DNA from 2 places in the Thermoclostridium stercorarium subsp. stercorarium DSM 8532 genome. Region 1 is predicted to be linked to the other one. Evidence: predicted binding sites of a transcription regulator. Region 1 holds the regulator's gene; the other holds the start of a gene.

The links. The regulator HrcA, encoded in region 1, represses chaperone genes, less so after heat shock. The targets are predictions, from matches to a motif close to TGTTAGCACTCNNNNNNNNNGAGTGCTAACA.
Region 2: the regulator HrcA is predicted to act here: its motif matches at 6,007-6,037, upstream of CST_RS12505 (co-chaperone GroES).

The regions. Positions count from the first base shown of each region.
Region 1 is NC_020134.1:2,206,151-2,213,552, reverse strand. It holds gene spoIVB (SpoIVB peptidase) at 1-372, shown strand, start outside; gene lepA (translation elongation factor 4) at 592-2,403, shown strand; gene hemW (radical SAM family heme chaperone HemW) at 2,413-3,558, shown strand; gene hrcA (heat-inducible transcriptional repressor HrcA) at 4,134-5,186, shown strand; gene grpE (nucleotide exchange factor GrpE) at 5,230-5,898, shown strand; gene dnaK (molecular chaperone DnaK) at 5,961-7,402, shown strand, end outside.
Region 2 is NC_020134.1:2,852,656-2,860,057, reverse strand. It holds gene CST_RS12540 (sensor histidine kinase) at 1-566, shown strand, start outside; gene CST_RS12535 (response regulator transcription factor) at 580-1,233, shown strand; gene CST_RS12530 (hypothetical protein) at 1,403-2,788, opposite strand; gene CST_RS12525 (hypothetical protein) at 2,984-3,625, shown strand; gene CST_RS12520 (biotin--[acetyl-CoA-carboxylase] ligase) at 3,636-4,646, shown strand; gene CST_RS12515 (hypothetical protein) at 4,709-5,008, shown strand; gene CST_RS12510 (type III pantothenate kinase) at 5,020-5,790, shown strand; gene CST_RS12505 (co-chaperone GroES) at 6,120-6,392, shown strand; gene groL (chaperonin GroEL) at 6,407-7,402, shown strand, end outside.

The DNA.
Region 1 (7,402 bases):
TTCGGGGTTTTTGGAAAAATAAATAAAGATTATATGGAAGAGATGAAAGGCCGAAAATACCCGGTCGGAACAAGAAGCATGGTAAAGGAGGGACCGGCGACGATACTGTCAAACATACACGGGGAGGAAGTTGAGGAATTTTCTGTTGAAATACAGAAGATTGCCCGCAAAAATCTTTCAGGTCCCAAAAGCATGATAATAAAAATAACCGATCCAAGGCTTTTAAGCGAAACCGGGGGCATTATCCAGGGAATGTCGGGCAGTCCGATTATCCAGGACGGAAGAATTATAGGCGCGGTAACCCATGTCCTTGTAAGTGATCCCACAAAAGGGTACGGAATTTTCATAGAAACCATGCTGGGAATGTATTAGCATTTATTCTTTTTTATAGTGTTTTTACGGCAAATATTGTATTTCACACCCATGCCGCGCGACCAGTGTCCAAAATCCAGAACACCCGACCCTCCCGCACCATATCTATACAAAAACAAAAACACTGTGGTATAATTCATAAGTAATATCCGATAACAGAAAATCTGCATATTAATTCCACATAAATTAAGAAAACAGAAGCGAGGTTTTGAGACACAGATGCCAGGAGATAGACAGAAAAGAATCAGAAACTTTTGCATTATCGCTCATATCGATCACGGGAAGTCAACGTTGGCAGACAGATTGCTGGAGAAGACCGGCGTTTTGACAGAAAGGGAAATGGCGGAACAGGTCCTGGACACAATGGACCTGGAACGTGAACGCGGGATTACGATTAAGGCCCAGGCCTGCAGAATGGTATACAAGGCGCAGGACGGGCAGGAATATATTCTTAACCTTATCGATACTCCGGGGCATGTGGATTTCAATTACGAAGTATCAAGGAGTATTGCCGCGTGTGAAGGGGCAATACTGGTTGTTGACGCGTCCCAGGGCATTGAAGCTCAAACCCTGGCAAATGTATATCTTGCGCTGGAACACAACCTTGAAATCATACCGGTTATTAATAAAATAGATCTTCCGGGAGCCCGACCTGATGAAGTAAAGCGCGAAATAGAGGATGTTATCGGCCTGGACTGCAGCGATGCGCCCCTTATTTCGGCCAAAAACGGAATCAATATTGACGCCGTACTTGAAAAAATAGTTGAAGTCATACCGCCGCCGCGGGGGGATGAAAGTGCGCCGCTTCGGGCATTGATTTTTGACTCCCTTTACGACAATTATAAAGGCGTAATAACTCATGTAAGAGTTATGGAAGGGAGCGTCAGAACAGGCGACGAAATTTTAATGATGAATACGAACAAAAGATTCATCGTAACAGAACTGGGGTATTTCCGGCCCGGAGGATTGATACCAGCTGACGCGTTGTATGCCGGGGAAGTGGGGTATATATGCGCAAGCATTAAGAACGTAGGAGACACCCGTGTCGGCGATACGATAACGCTGGCGTCGAATCCTGCAAATGAACCTCTTCCCGGGTACAAAAAGGCCGTACCGATGGTTTTCTGCGGTATATATCCGGCAGACGGTTCCAAATACATAGATTTGCGTGATGCTCTTGAAAAGCTGCAATTAAACGATGCTTCGCTGTTGTTTGAACCCGAAACCTCTGCGGCTCTGGGTTTTGGTTTCAGGTGCGGCTTTTTGGGGCTTCTGCATATGGAAATAATTCAGGAAAGACTGGAACGCGAATTTAACCTTGATCTGGTGACAACAGCACCAAGTGTTGTATACCGGGTGACGAAGGTCAACGGCGAAGTTCTTATGATAGATAACCCCACGAACATGCCTGAGCCGGGTTCGATAGAAAAGATGGAGGAACCCATAGTGAAGGCGACGATTATGACACCCACCGAATACGTGGGCAGTATTATGGAACTGTGTCAGGACCGTAGGGGCGAATACATAGGAATGGAATACATTGAAAGTACCCGGGCGGTTTTAACATACGAAATACCGTTGAATGAAATTGTCTATGATTTTTTTGACGCCCTGAAGTCCCGTTCAAGAGGATATGCCTCTTTTGATTATGAATTTAAGGGATATAAAGAATCTGACCTGATTAAGCTTGATATCCGCGTAAACGGCGAAGTTGTCGATGCATTGTCGTTTATTGTCCACAGAAGCAAAGCATACGCCAGAGGAAGAAAAATGGTTGAAAAGCTCAAGGAGACAATTCCCAGGCATATGTTTGAAATACCGATACAGGCTTGTATCGGTTCAAAAGTAATCGCAAGGGAAACTGTGAAGGCCTACCGTAAGGACGTTCTTGCAAAATGTTACGGCGGTGATGTTACAAGAAAGAAAAAACTGCTTGAAAAGCAGAAAGAGGGTAAAAAACGCATGCGTCAGATAGGAAGCGTGGAAATTCCACAGGAGGCCTTCATGAGCGTGCTGAAACTTGATACATAGGCGAGGAAAATGCTGAAAGATAAAACTCTTGGAATATATGTTCATATACCTTTCTGCATAAGAAAGTGCAATTACTGTGATTTTCCGTCATATCCCGGGCTGGATGCAATTTTCCGGGACTATACCCGGGCTGTGTGCAGAGAGATTGAAACGGTGGCATCTAAACATTCGGATATGACGGTGGATACGATTTTCTTCGGGGGAGGGACCCCGTCGGTCCTTCCTGCCGACTGCATTTCGGATATAATGAATTCCCTGTCTGCAAATTTTGAAATTTCGGAAGATGCAGAAATATCGATAGAGATAAACCCTGGCACGATAACCGGTGAAAAAGCGGAAGCATACAGGAAAATTGGCTTCAATCGCGCAAGCATTGGGCTTCAGTCGGCAAGCAACAACCTTTTGAGGTTTATGGGGAGAATACACACCGAAGAGATGTTTGAAGAATGCGTGAAACTGCTCAAAGGTTCAGGATTTCATAATATAAATGCCGATGTTATTTTCGGTGTCCCGACCCAGACAATGGAAGACTGGCAGGAAACTGTTGAACTGGTTCTTGAGAAAGGTGTGACCCACGTTTCGGCCTACAGTCTTAAAATCGAAGAGGGCACGCCGTGGCATGAGCTGAATGAAAGGGGAAAACTGCCCGCGGTTGACGAAGATTTGGAAAGGGAAATGTATTATTGGGTAATAAAAAAATTGAAAGATGCAGGTTTTAGGCATTATGAAATTTCAAATTTTGCAAAGCCGGGGTTTGAATGCCGGCATAACCTGAAATACTGGACGAACAGACCTTATTTGGGTTTTGGTTCCGCAGCGCATTCCTATATTGATGACGTCAGATATTCAAATGAAGAAAATCCCTGTGAATATATCGGAAGAATTGCTGAAGGAGTATTACCGGTAGCAAGCAGCGAGTATATCGGGGCCGAAGAGAAACTTTCGGAAAGGTTTATTCTCGGACTGCGACTGGTTGAAGGGGTAAGCCTGAAGGACCTGGAACGGGAATTTGGCAGTGAAGCCCTGAAAAAATATGATGAGACAATAAGAATGCTGGTTGGAAAAAATCTTCTGTGCTTTGAAAATGACATGCTGAGACTGACAAGCCTGGGGCTGGATTTTGCCAATCAGGTGTGGGCTGAGTTCTTAATGTAATGAGGATAAACGTATGAATACTTTCTGTTTTGAAAAAAGCACTACAGGGTATATTTGCCTGTAAGGGCTTTTTTATTATTTCTTCATAAGAAATGTAATTTTTTAACCTTTCATTTGAGATGCCGAAAATTCCCGACAGCCCTGCAAATGGAATAGAATGAGGAAGCTGATTTAACAGAAATCGGTTATGCAGACCGGAAGCTTCCTGTTCACTCGTCGGCTAAAAGAACTCAACCTGAACAACAGGAATAATTAATGAATTTTGCGAATATATAAATACTTAACCTACCTCTTGACAAAAAAAAGACAGGGTGGTATTTTTATTATAGCGTTTAGCACTCAATTGAAGAGAGTGCTAATAAAATTTAAAAGGGATTTTTTGGTGAAGTATTAATAACATATTAATAATATCGCGTTTAAAGTATAAACCGGGTACAGTGGGTATATTATTTTTGTAGAACAGTACTTGCTGAAGTTTCATATATATAGATAGCATTAACCATGTGGATCACTGCAATATACAATAGCCCTTCATGGTTAAAGGTACAGGGCTATTGTATGGAGGTGAGTTTCATTTGGAAACAACGTTAAGTGAACGTAAAAAACAAATATTGAAAACGCTTGTCGATGATTATATAAGAACCGCGCAGCCGGTGGGGTCAAGAACCATTTCAAGAAAGCATGAACTTGGGCTGAGTTCAGCCACGATCCGCAATGAAATGGCTGATTTGGAAGAAATGGGGTATATTTCTCAGCCCCATACGTCTGCGGGCAGGGTTCCCTCCGATAAGGGATACCGTTTTTACGTCGATCATCTGATGCAGGTTCAGGCTCTTAAAATGGAAGAAATAAGGCAGATCAGGGACGCGATTGAGCGTAAGATCAATGAAATAAATACACTTATTCGCCGTGCATCGGATATAATATCCAGTATTACAGGGTATGCGTCGGTTGCGCTTTCTCCCAGCCTTTCAAAGGCGTCGTTGAAGTCGGTACAGGTATTGCCGGTGGATGAGAAAAAGTTACTGATAGTTATAGTGACGAGCGCCGGTGTTGTGAAAAACCACGTTATTCGTGTCAATAATGAAATAGAGATAAATCATGATGCGCTTACGATACTTACAAATTATTTGCAGAAAAAGCTGAACGGACTTATAATTGAGAATATTGAACTTCCACTTATTAATGACGTGCAGACAGAAACCGGTGTTTCGGACGAAATTATAGATCCGGTGATGGAAGGTTTGAAAAAATGCATGCAGGAAGCGGACGACACCGAGCTGATAATGAACGGTATTACAAATCTGCTGAATCATCCTGAATTCAGCGACGTAATAAAGGTTAAGGAATTGTTTGAACTGTTTAATGAACAGCACACCATAAAATCGTTAATGAGTGCTGCAATGAAAAAAGGGAAAATTAATGTACAGATTGGTATGGAAAACGAGCATGAAGTAATGCGGGACTGCAGTGTGGTTACCACCGTTTATAATCTGGGGGATACTGAGCTGGGGACGCTGGGTATAATAGGCCCCACAAGAATGTATTACTCAAGGGTTTTTTCCGCAATGAATTATTTGAGGAACCTGATTAACAGTGAAATACTCAGAATTATAAACGATGAGTAAATAGGTTTATCGTACTATTGATGGATGGAAGGATGAATAAAAAATGATGACAGATGAAAAAAATCTGGGGAAAAATGAGGATTTTGCCGATGAAAATCAGGAGGTAAAAGTGAACACCGAAGAAAACGCGACAAATGAAAAAAGTGAAATTCAAAATGACAAAGTTCAAAACGACGTTGTGGAAGAGAAACCGGCGAATGAAAGCGGACAGGCCGGAAGCGCCGGAAACGACGGTGATAACGGCGGCGAAAAAATGAGCAGAGAGGAAGAACTTCTTGTTCAGAAGGACAAGGAGATTAATGAACTGAAGGAATATCTGCAAAGACTTGCGGCGGAATTTGACAATTACAAGAAAAGGACGAGAAGAGAAAAAGAAAAAATTTATGCTTCATCGGTGGCAGATGTGGTCTCTGCTTTTCTCCCGGTTGTGGACAATATTGAAAGAGCGCTGCAGGCTTCGGAAGGAAGCCTTGAAAGCATTCGCGAAGGCGTTGTAATGATTCACAGGCAGATGATGGATGTATTGGCGAAGCTGGGAGTAAAACCCATTGAAGCAAAGGGTAAGAAATTCAACCCCGATTTCCATGAAGCCATAGCCCATATAGAGGATGAGAGCTATGGCGAAAATGAAATAGTGGAGGAATTCGTAAAGGGATATATATATAATGACGAAACCGTTATACGCCATTCGGTTGTAAAAGTAGCGAACTGAGTGACTTTCTTTGACCTTTCAATATATATAAATTTTATTTTGTTGTAATTAGGAGTGATTGTATGCCGAAAGTAATAGGTATAGATTTGGGAACGACCAACTCATGTGTTGCAGTTATGGAGGGAGGAGAACCTGTAGTTATCCCCAATGCCGAGGGAAACAGGACGACACCTTCCGTTGTTGCCTTTTCGAAAACCGGTGAAAGACTTGTAGGGCAGGTTGCTAAGAGACAGGCAATTACCAATCCCGAAAGGACAATTATATCTATAAAAAGGAAAATGGGGACAAACACAAGGATTAAAATTGACGATAAGGAATACACTCCCCCGGAAATATCCGCAATGATTCTTCAAAAGCTGAAAGCGGATGCCGAGGCTTACCTTGGTGAAAAGGTAACCCAGGCGGTCATTACAGTTCCTGCATATTTCAATGACGCGCAGCGTCAGGCAACAAAGGACGCAGGAAGGATTGCAGGGCTTGAAGTTCTGCGTATAATAAATGAGCCTACGGCTGCGGCTCTGGCTTATGGCCTTGATAAGGAACATGACCAGAAAATCCTTGTTTTTGACCTTGGTGGAGGAACATTCGATGTATCCATACTCGAAATAGGCGACGGCGTTTTTGAAGTGCTGGCTACCAGCGGAAACAACCATCTGGGCGGTGACGACTTTGACCAGAGAATTATAGACTGGATGGCTGAAGAGTTCAAGAAGGAAACCGGAATTGATTTGAGAACCGATAAGATGGCAGCGCAGCGCCTGAAGGAAGCCGCTGAAAAAGCAAAGATTGAATTATCTTCCGTTACCAGCACGAACATAAATCTTCCCTTTATCACCGCTGATGCCAGTGGCCCGAAGCATCTTGACATGACACTTACGCGTGCGAAGTTTGAAGAATTGATAGCAGACCTGATTGAAAAGACAATGGAGCCCACAAGAAGGGCACTGGAAGATGCGGGGCTTAGTCCGGCGGACATAGACAAAGTACTGCTGGTCGGAGGCTCAACAAGAGTTCCCGCGGTTCAGGAAGCCGTCAGGAAATATCTCGGCAAAGAACCTTTCAAAGGCATTAACCCTGATGAATGCGTGGCAATCGGTGCTGCCATTCAGGCTGCGGTGCTTTCGGGAGAAGTAAAAGATCTGCTGCTTCTTGACGTTACGCCCCTTTCACTCGGTATTGAAACCCTTGGCGGCGTGTTTACAAAACTGATTGAACGCAATACCACGATACCCACGAAGAAGAGCCAGATATTTACTACTGCCGCTGACGGACAGACCAGTGTTGATATCCGTGTATACCAGGGTGAAAGGGAAATAGCCGCAGAAAATAAACTGCTTGGTAATTTCCAGCTGACAGGTATACCTCCTGCGCCGAGAGGAGTGCCGCAGATAGAGGTTACTTTCGATATAGACGCAAATGGTATTGTTCATGTATCGGCAAAGGACCTCGGTACGGGTAATGAGCAGAAGATAACAATAACGGCATCTTCAAACCTTTCCGAGGA
Region 2 (7,402 bases), 650 kb from region 1:
GGCGCGAGGTGCATGATACCGTTGGACATACACTTACTCTGCTGATTGCAATGGCCGAAAACATAAGGTCGAAACTTCAGGATGAGCAGGAAGAATTAAAGAAAATGATTGATAAAAGCATAGAGATTTCAAAAGAAGCCTTGAACGATATCCGTAATTATCTTAAGGGGCAGTATGCGGGCTCATTTAAAAATACCGGGCTTGACGAATGGCTGAAAGACCTGTCCAATGACCATATTGCTTCAGGAGTAAAAATTGATGTTTCAATAGACGAAAGCTTATCGGAGATTGATACCGCCAGAGCCATGGCCATATACCGGATTTGCCAGGAGTCGGTCACAAATGCAATCCGCCATGGACATGCAAAAACGGTGAATATTATCATTAAATCGAATTCAGGCGGAATAAAACTCTATATTATTGACGACGGAAAGGGATGCAGTGAAATAGTTAAAGGTTATGGCCTGACGGGAATGGAAGAGCGGGTTGCCAGGTTCGGCGGAACCATTTCCTTTGGTTCCGACGGCGAAAACGGGTTTAGTGTTATAGCCTATATACCTGTGTGATATCTTTCAGGGGGTGTTTGAAACGGGTCAGGATCAAGTAAGGGTTATAATTGCAGATGACAGCTTTGTTTTCAGGGAATCCATGAAGGAGCTTCTGTCACAGGATCCGGAAATTACAGTTGTGGCTTCTGCGTCAAACGGCCTGGAAGCCTTTGAATTATGCCGGGAATTCAAGCCCGATATAGTCATCATGGATGTAAGGATGCCGGAATGCAGCGGAATTGACGGCACAAGGCTTATAAAAACTCATATGCCCGATATTAAGGTGATAATGTTCACAACTTTTGAGGATCAGGACTATATCACAGAAGCCGTTAAATATGGAGCCGAAGGATATATTTTAAAGGACTCCGGGCAGGAACACATCAGAATGGTAATAAAAAGCGTTTACAAAGGATATCCTGTTTTCCACAAAAAAGCGCTTGATTCAATGGCTCAGTCCATTTCAGGAAGCAAAACCGAGAAAGCCGAAATTAATCTGTCCCCGATTGAAAAGGAGATATTGAGGCTTGTGGTCGAAGGCAGGAGCAATAAACAGATTGGCTGTGTTCTGGGGCTCAGCGAAGGAAGAGTGAAAAACATTTTAAGCGAGCTTTTTGAAAAGACAAATACCCGGGATCGCACTCAGCTTGCCGTTTTTGCGGTAAGGAATGATCTGGTGGATTAACCGGGATAAAAAAAAAGAAGGTTAAACTGTAGGGGGGCAAGGGAATTACAGTTCAACCTGTCAGTAAAAAGATGAACAATTACTATGATATCCTATTTCCCCCGAATTTTGAAGTACCCAGTAGTCACTTTAATGTCAACCGAATAATTAAATAAGGTTAACGAAAAAATCATGAGATATTGTATCTGTTCAGTAAAGCCTGATGGTGCAGGTTTTGTTTTTTATATTCGGCAATGACGGGTATGATCTCAGATTTTTTAAGATATCGGTGCCGGATGGTTACATGGTTTTCCAGATTGTTTTGACGCACAAGTTTCATTATGGTTTTGTGATCAATATGATGCTGATCCATCAGTTCCTGTATCGTGATGTAATCCTCTATGGGCCTTGGAATCAACGGATCCCCGCCGAAGTATTTTTTGCACAGCACTGAGATGGTGGTGGGATTGCTTCCCAGCTGTTCGGCGATTTCAATATATGTCAGGCCTTTTTTTCTGAGATCCCAAATCAGCTGGGGATCTATCACTTTCTGTTCGGTTCTGGAGCTTTTGTATACATACCCGAATTTTTCAACAAGCTGGTTTATTTTCATCTTCCTTTTTTTTGCAATGCGTTTCAAATACGAGTACACGCTGTTGTTTGAATAAAGGTTGTATATATATTTGCCTTTGGCAACTTCGGAAAGCCGCTTTTTTATGATTTCATCCTCTTTTTTCATAAGTGCCGACTGTATTCTGCCCGCCAGTTTTTTCTGATTTTCGCCGTTGCCGATGGTTTTATAAAAATAATATTCCTTGGCTTTCATTGGTTTTCCGTCAAAAACGGTTATAAGCATGCTTGTAAGTCCTAATTTTCTGAAACCGTTGCTGTTTAAAAGCAGTATGTCGTCATCGGTAAGCTGATTTTCTGAAAAAACCTTGTCCATAAACCTACAGGCGTTTTCATAGGTTTTTTTGACCGAATTTGTCCGCCATTTTGTCTTGTATTTAAAATCGGTGGGGTGAAAACGTCCGGGGTAAACAAAGTCAAAAAGCTTGTATATCGACCAGTCAAACCTTGACAAAACGTTATATATTCCATACTTAAGCAAACGTTTTTTCCAGTCGTATTCCGGTATAAGCTCAACGCGGCGTATACCTTCCTTCAGAACCATGTACTGAACTGCCTCTATGACGTATTTGTCATTATTCCATATGCCATGCTTGCTCCACATCCACTCGGTAAGCTGTCTTTTCTTGAATTCTTCCGGGTATGCGTTTTTCAGAACGGCCAGTACGTCATTGTCAAAAACAGTTTGAAGCATTCCTGAAAGCCGGTTTTTAACAAAAATTTCTCTCAGTTGTTTCAGGTTATATTCGGGAAGTTTGTCAACAGTTATTCCTTCGACATATTCCAGACAATATTTCGTTATGACCTGGCAATTAAGCCGTATACCGGTTTTTTGCTTTTCATTCTGCCAGAAATTTTTCCTGAAAGGCTGACCTTTATCCAAAACATCTCTGTACTCGGCCAGGGCCATTAGCTGTTCCGTATCCATGTCGAACAGGTTTAACATAATCATCCCTCAAACAGAATGAATTATTATGGACGAATTGGAAATAAGCTGTGACTTGAAAACATTTTACAAACATAATAATAGTATTATATAATAATTAAAGGAAAATACGCAAGAATCATGTCTTCCCTGAGGATGTTTTCATAATCTGTTTTGAAAAATACGGCATTTTGACGGATTTGCTTGGAGGGACCTATGGCAGTGGTATATTTCTACGTCCCGGCTGAAAAGGCTGATGATGTTATAGAATGCGGCCTTAAATTATCCGAATGGAAGGACAGGGAACAGCAAACCCCGTGGAATCCGGAACCCCGGGCATGTCTTTGCGCCCGGTTGCACCCGGATGATGATAAGAGAAGCGGGGATCCGCGCTACCGCTGCATAAAAATTAACATTCCTGCTGAAGACTGCGTGGTGGCCGACGGCGATTTGTACAGGCTAAGTATGAAATTTCCCGATCTCAAACAGAAATACATAGGCACAATGGTCCCGCTGAACAGGTACATGTTTGGCTCTTTTCGGAAACCCGAATGCCTTATTTTCACAACTATCCTCGGAGAGCAGATAAGTATATACGGAAAGGGACTGGATGATCCAATTCTTTATGAAAATTCCGAAACACTGTATGTAAATAATATAATTGAACGGTACAATGACAAGTATGACGGAATAAATCAAGCTTTGCTTTACTGTTTTCTTTCGGCGCAGTCACGGAACGGTGTTTTGGAGAATCTTACGCTGGATGACAGTCTGGCATATTTCTCTACAAAAGACCACAATCGGTACGTAACCCTTTCGGTACCCGATTTGAAAAAATACGTCTTGGATTTGATATGAAGGTTTTAAAATGAAGGGCGGAGAAAGAGATTTGAATACTAAAGACAGAATCCTGAAAATGCTTGCCGAAAATAAAGGGAGATTTATATCGGGCGAACAGATAAGCGAGGAACTGGGGATATCCCGTACCGCTGTCTGGAAACACATACTTAAGCTAAGGGAAGAAGGTCACAGAATCCAGTCTGTTAACAGGCTCGGATACCAGCTTGTCAACAGCGGGGACGTTTATGATCGGGGTACAATCCTAAGCAGATTGAATACAAAAATCCTGGGAAAGAACTTATACTTTTACGAAACAATTGACTCCACAAATAACGAACTTAAGAAAATGGCCGCCGAAGGCGCCTGTGAGGGCACGGTGGTCATAGCATTGTGCCAGACCGAAGGGAGGGGAAGAAGAGGAAGAAGGTGGCAGTCGGATGCAGGCTCGGGTATTTATATGTCAGTCCTTCTAAAGCCTGATCTTCCGCCGACCGCAGTCCAGTCCATAACACTTCTGGCATCCAGTGCCGTATGCAAAGTCCTGGAAAAGTATGTTAAAAGCGGATTGGGGATAAAATGGCCGAATGATATTCTTATTAATAACAAAAAAGTATGCGGCATTTTAACTGAAATGACTTCCGAACCCGATAAGGTACAGGCCATTATTCTCGGAATCGGGCTTAATGTCTGGAACAGAGAAGAGGATTTTGGCGACGAGCTGAAACACACGGCCACATCGCTGTGCCTTAACACCGACAGGGAAATCTCACGAACCCAGCTTGTAGTGGAGATTTTGAAGGAACTGGAGGATTTGTACCTTAATTTTGTCGAAAAGGGAAGCAGTGCAAAGTTTATGGATATCTGGAGATGCTTTTCAGTTACGATTGGCCGTGATATCATAGTAATCCAGGGTGAGAACAGATGGCAGGCAAAAGCTCTTGATGTTCTGGACGATGGGAGGCTGCTTGTGGAAACGCCTGACGGAAAACGCCAGACTGTACTTTCCGGAGAGATATCAATACGCAGTTGTGATAATTAAGGCGGTATGTTTTCTTTTCAAATTTCCCGAAAATGAAAATTAATATTTAAAAGGAGTGGACCATGTTGCAGAATAACAAACGTAATGCCGGTCAAGGTAAAAACAACAATAATTTAACCAAGCAGACAAACGCTCAGAAGAATAAGTCCCAGAAGGAAACAGTCCGGGACGGTTTCGCCAAAAAAAGGAATGATCTGCAGAAGAGACCCTCTCAGCGTATCAGTTCCGAGCAGGTTGCGGCAAGAATATCCAATCCCAAGAGGGAAGAAACGATAGAAGACATCAGAATGGACATAGAAAAGCTTGAGAAGGAAATCCAGTTTGAAATCAAGCAAATCCGCAGCACAAAACTTGGGCTTTAGGGGGAATAGCTTTGTTGCTTGCCATTGATGTTGGTAATACCAATACGACCATTGGACTGTTTGAAGGGCACAGTTTGAAATATCACTGGTTTTTTTCCACCGATGTGAATAAAACGGCGGATGAAATAGGTATACTGTTTATTTCACTGTTTCAGCACATTAATGAGGATATACGCTCGGTGAAGGATGTAATTATCTGTTCGGTGGTTCCTCCGGTAATGAATTCACTTATAGGAGCCGTTAGAAAGTACATGCAGAGAAATCCCATAATTGTCGGGCCCGGTACGAAGACAGGCATAAACATACGGTATGAAAATCCCAGGGATGTGGGCGCCGACAAGATAGTGAATGCAGTCAGTGCCGTAAGGCTATACGGGGCCCCTGTGATAGTTGTTGACTTTGGGACGGCTACAACGTTCTGTGCGATTAACGGTAACAGGGATTATCTCGGCGGAGTTATCTGTCCGGGGATCATGATATCGGCCGAGGCTTTGTTTGAAAAGGCGTCAAAGTTGCCCCGCGTGGAAATTGCGAATCCTCTCGGCGTTATTGGCAGAAATACCGTGGCAAGTATTCAGTCGGGGCTTTTTTACGGATATATCGGACAGGTTGAATATATTGTGGCAAAAATAAAGGAGGAAATGAAAGAGGATAATATAAAAGTCGTGGCAACGGGCGGTCTGGCGCGGCTTATTGCGTCCCAGTGCCGGTGTGTGGACGAAATCAATACGCTGCTCACCCTTGAAGGCCTTAGGGAAATATATTATCTGAATGCAAGATAAAAATGCATAACAGTGATTGGAAAGGCGAATATTAAGCATCGGCGGAAAGGACTAAGCTGAAATTTTAAGAAATGGAATTTAAAAACAATAGCTTGATAATTGAAGGAAACTAAAGTAATATAAAGATAATTTGATTTAATTATTAATAAAAACGTTATTTAAGAAAAAATATTTGGTTTATCCGTTTGCTACCGGAAAGAATTATATATAATATTGTATTAGCACTCATTCTTATTGAGTGCTAATAATTATTTAGCCCATATTTTTACATAAGAATACAACCATTAATCCGGTTATCCGGTAAGAAGAGTAAGGAGGGTATATCAAGAATGAATATTAAACCATTAGCTGACAGAGTGGTAGTTAAAATGATTGAAGCAGAAGAAACCACGAAGAGCGGAATAGTACTTCCGGGTTCAGCAAAGGAAAAGCCTCAGATTGCTGAAGTAAAAGCTGTTGGTCCTGGTACCGATGAAGTCAAAATGCATGTTAAAGTGGGCGATAAGGTTCTTATCAGCAAATACGCTGGAACCGAAGTTAAGATTGACGATGTTGAATATACCATTTTAAAGCAAAGCGACATTCTTGCTATAGTTGAATGAGGAGGGAATATTTAATGGCAAAGCAGATTATCTTCGGAGAAGAGGCCAGAAAAGCACTTGAGACAGGTGCCAATAAACTTGCGGATACAGTAAAGGTTACACTTGGACCCAAGGGAAGAAACGTTGTTCTTGAAAAGAAATACGGTTCTCCTTTAATTACCAACGACGGAGTAACCATTGCGAAGGAAATTGAACTTGAAGATCCTTATGAAAATATGGGTGCGCAGCTGGTTAAGGAAGTTGCAACGAAGACAAACGATGTTGCGGGAGACGGTACAACAACGGCAACTCTCTTAGCACAGGCAATTATCCGTGAAGGTTTGAAAAACGTTGCAGCCGGTGCTAACCCGATGATTCTGAAGAAGGGTATCAGCAAGGCTGTTGAAACTGCCGTAAAGGGTATTCAGGAAATCAGTAAGAAAGTAAGCGGCAAGAAAGACATCGCAAGGGTTGCTTCCATTTCGGCCAACGATGAGGAAATCGGAGCATTGATTGCCGATGCGATGGAGAAAGTCTCCAATGACGGCGTTATTACCGTTGAAGAATCCAAGACTGTAAAAACCGAACTGGAAGTTGTAGAAGGAATGCAGTTCGATCGTGGATATATTTCTTCATATATGGTTACCGATACCGATAAAATGGAAGCAGTGCTTGAAGACCCATATATCCTGATTACTGACAAGAAACTTTCCAATGTGCAGGAACTGCTTCCGATACTGGAACAGGTCGTTCAGCAGGGCAAGAAATTGCTGATAATTGCCGAAGATGTTGAAGGCGAAGCATTGGCAACCCTGATACTGAACAAACTGAGAGGAACATTCATCTGCTGCGCGGTGAAGGCTCCGGGATTTGGCGACAGAAGAAAGGAAATGCTGCGTGACATAGCGATTTTAACAGGCGGTCAGGTAATCACCGAGGAGCTTGGCCTCGACCTGAAGGAAGCAACGCTGGATCAGCTGGGCCGTGCCGCAAAGGTGGTTGTGCAGAAGGAAAACACCATTATAGTCGGC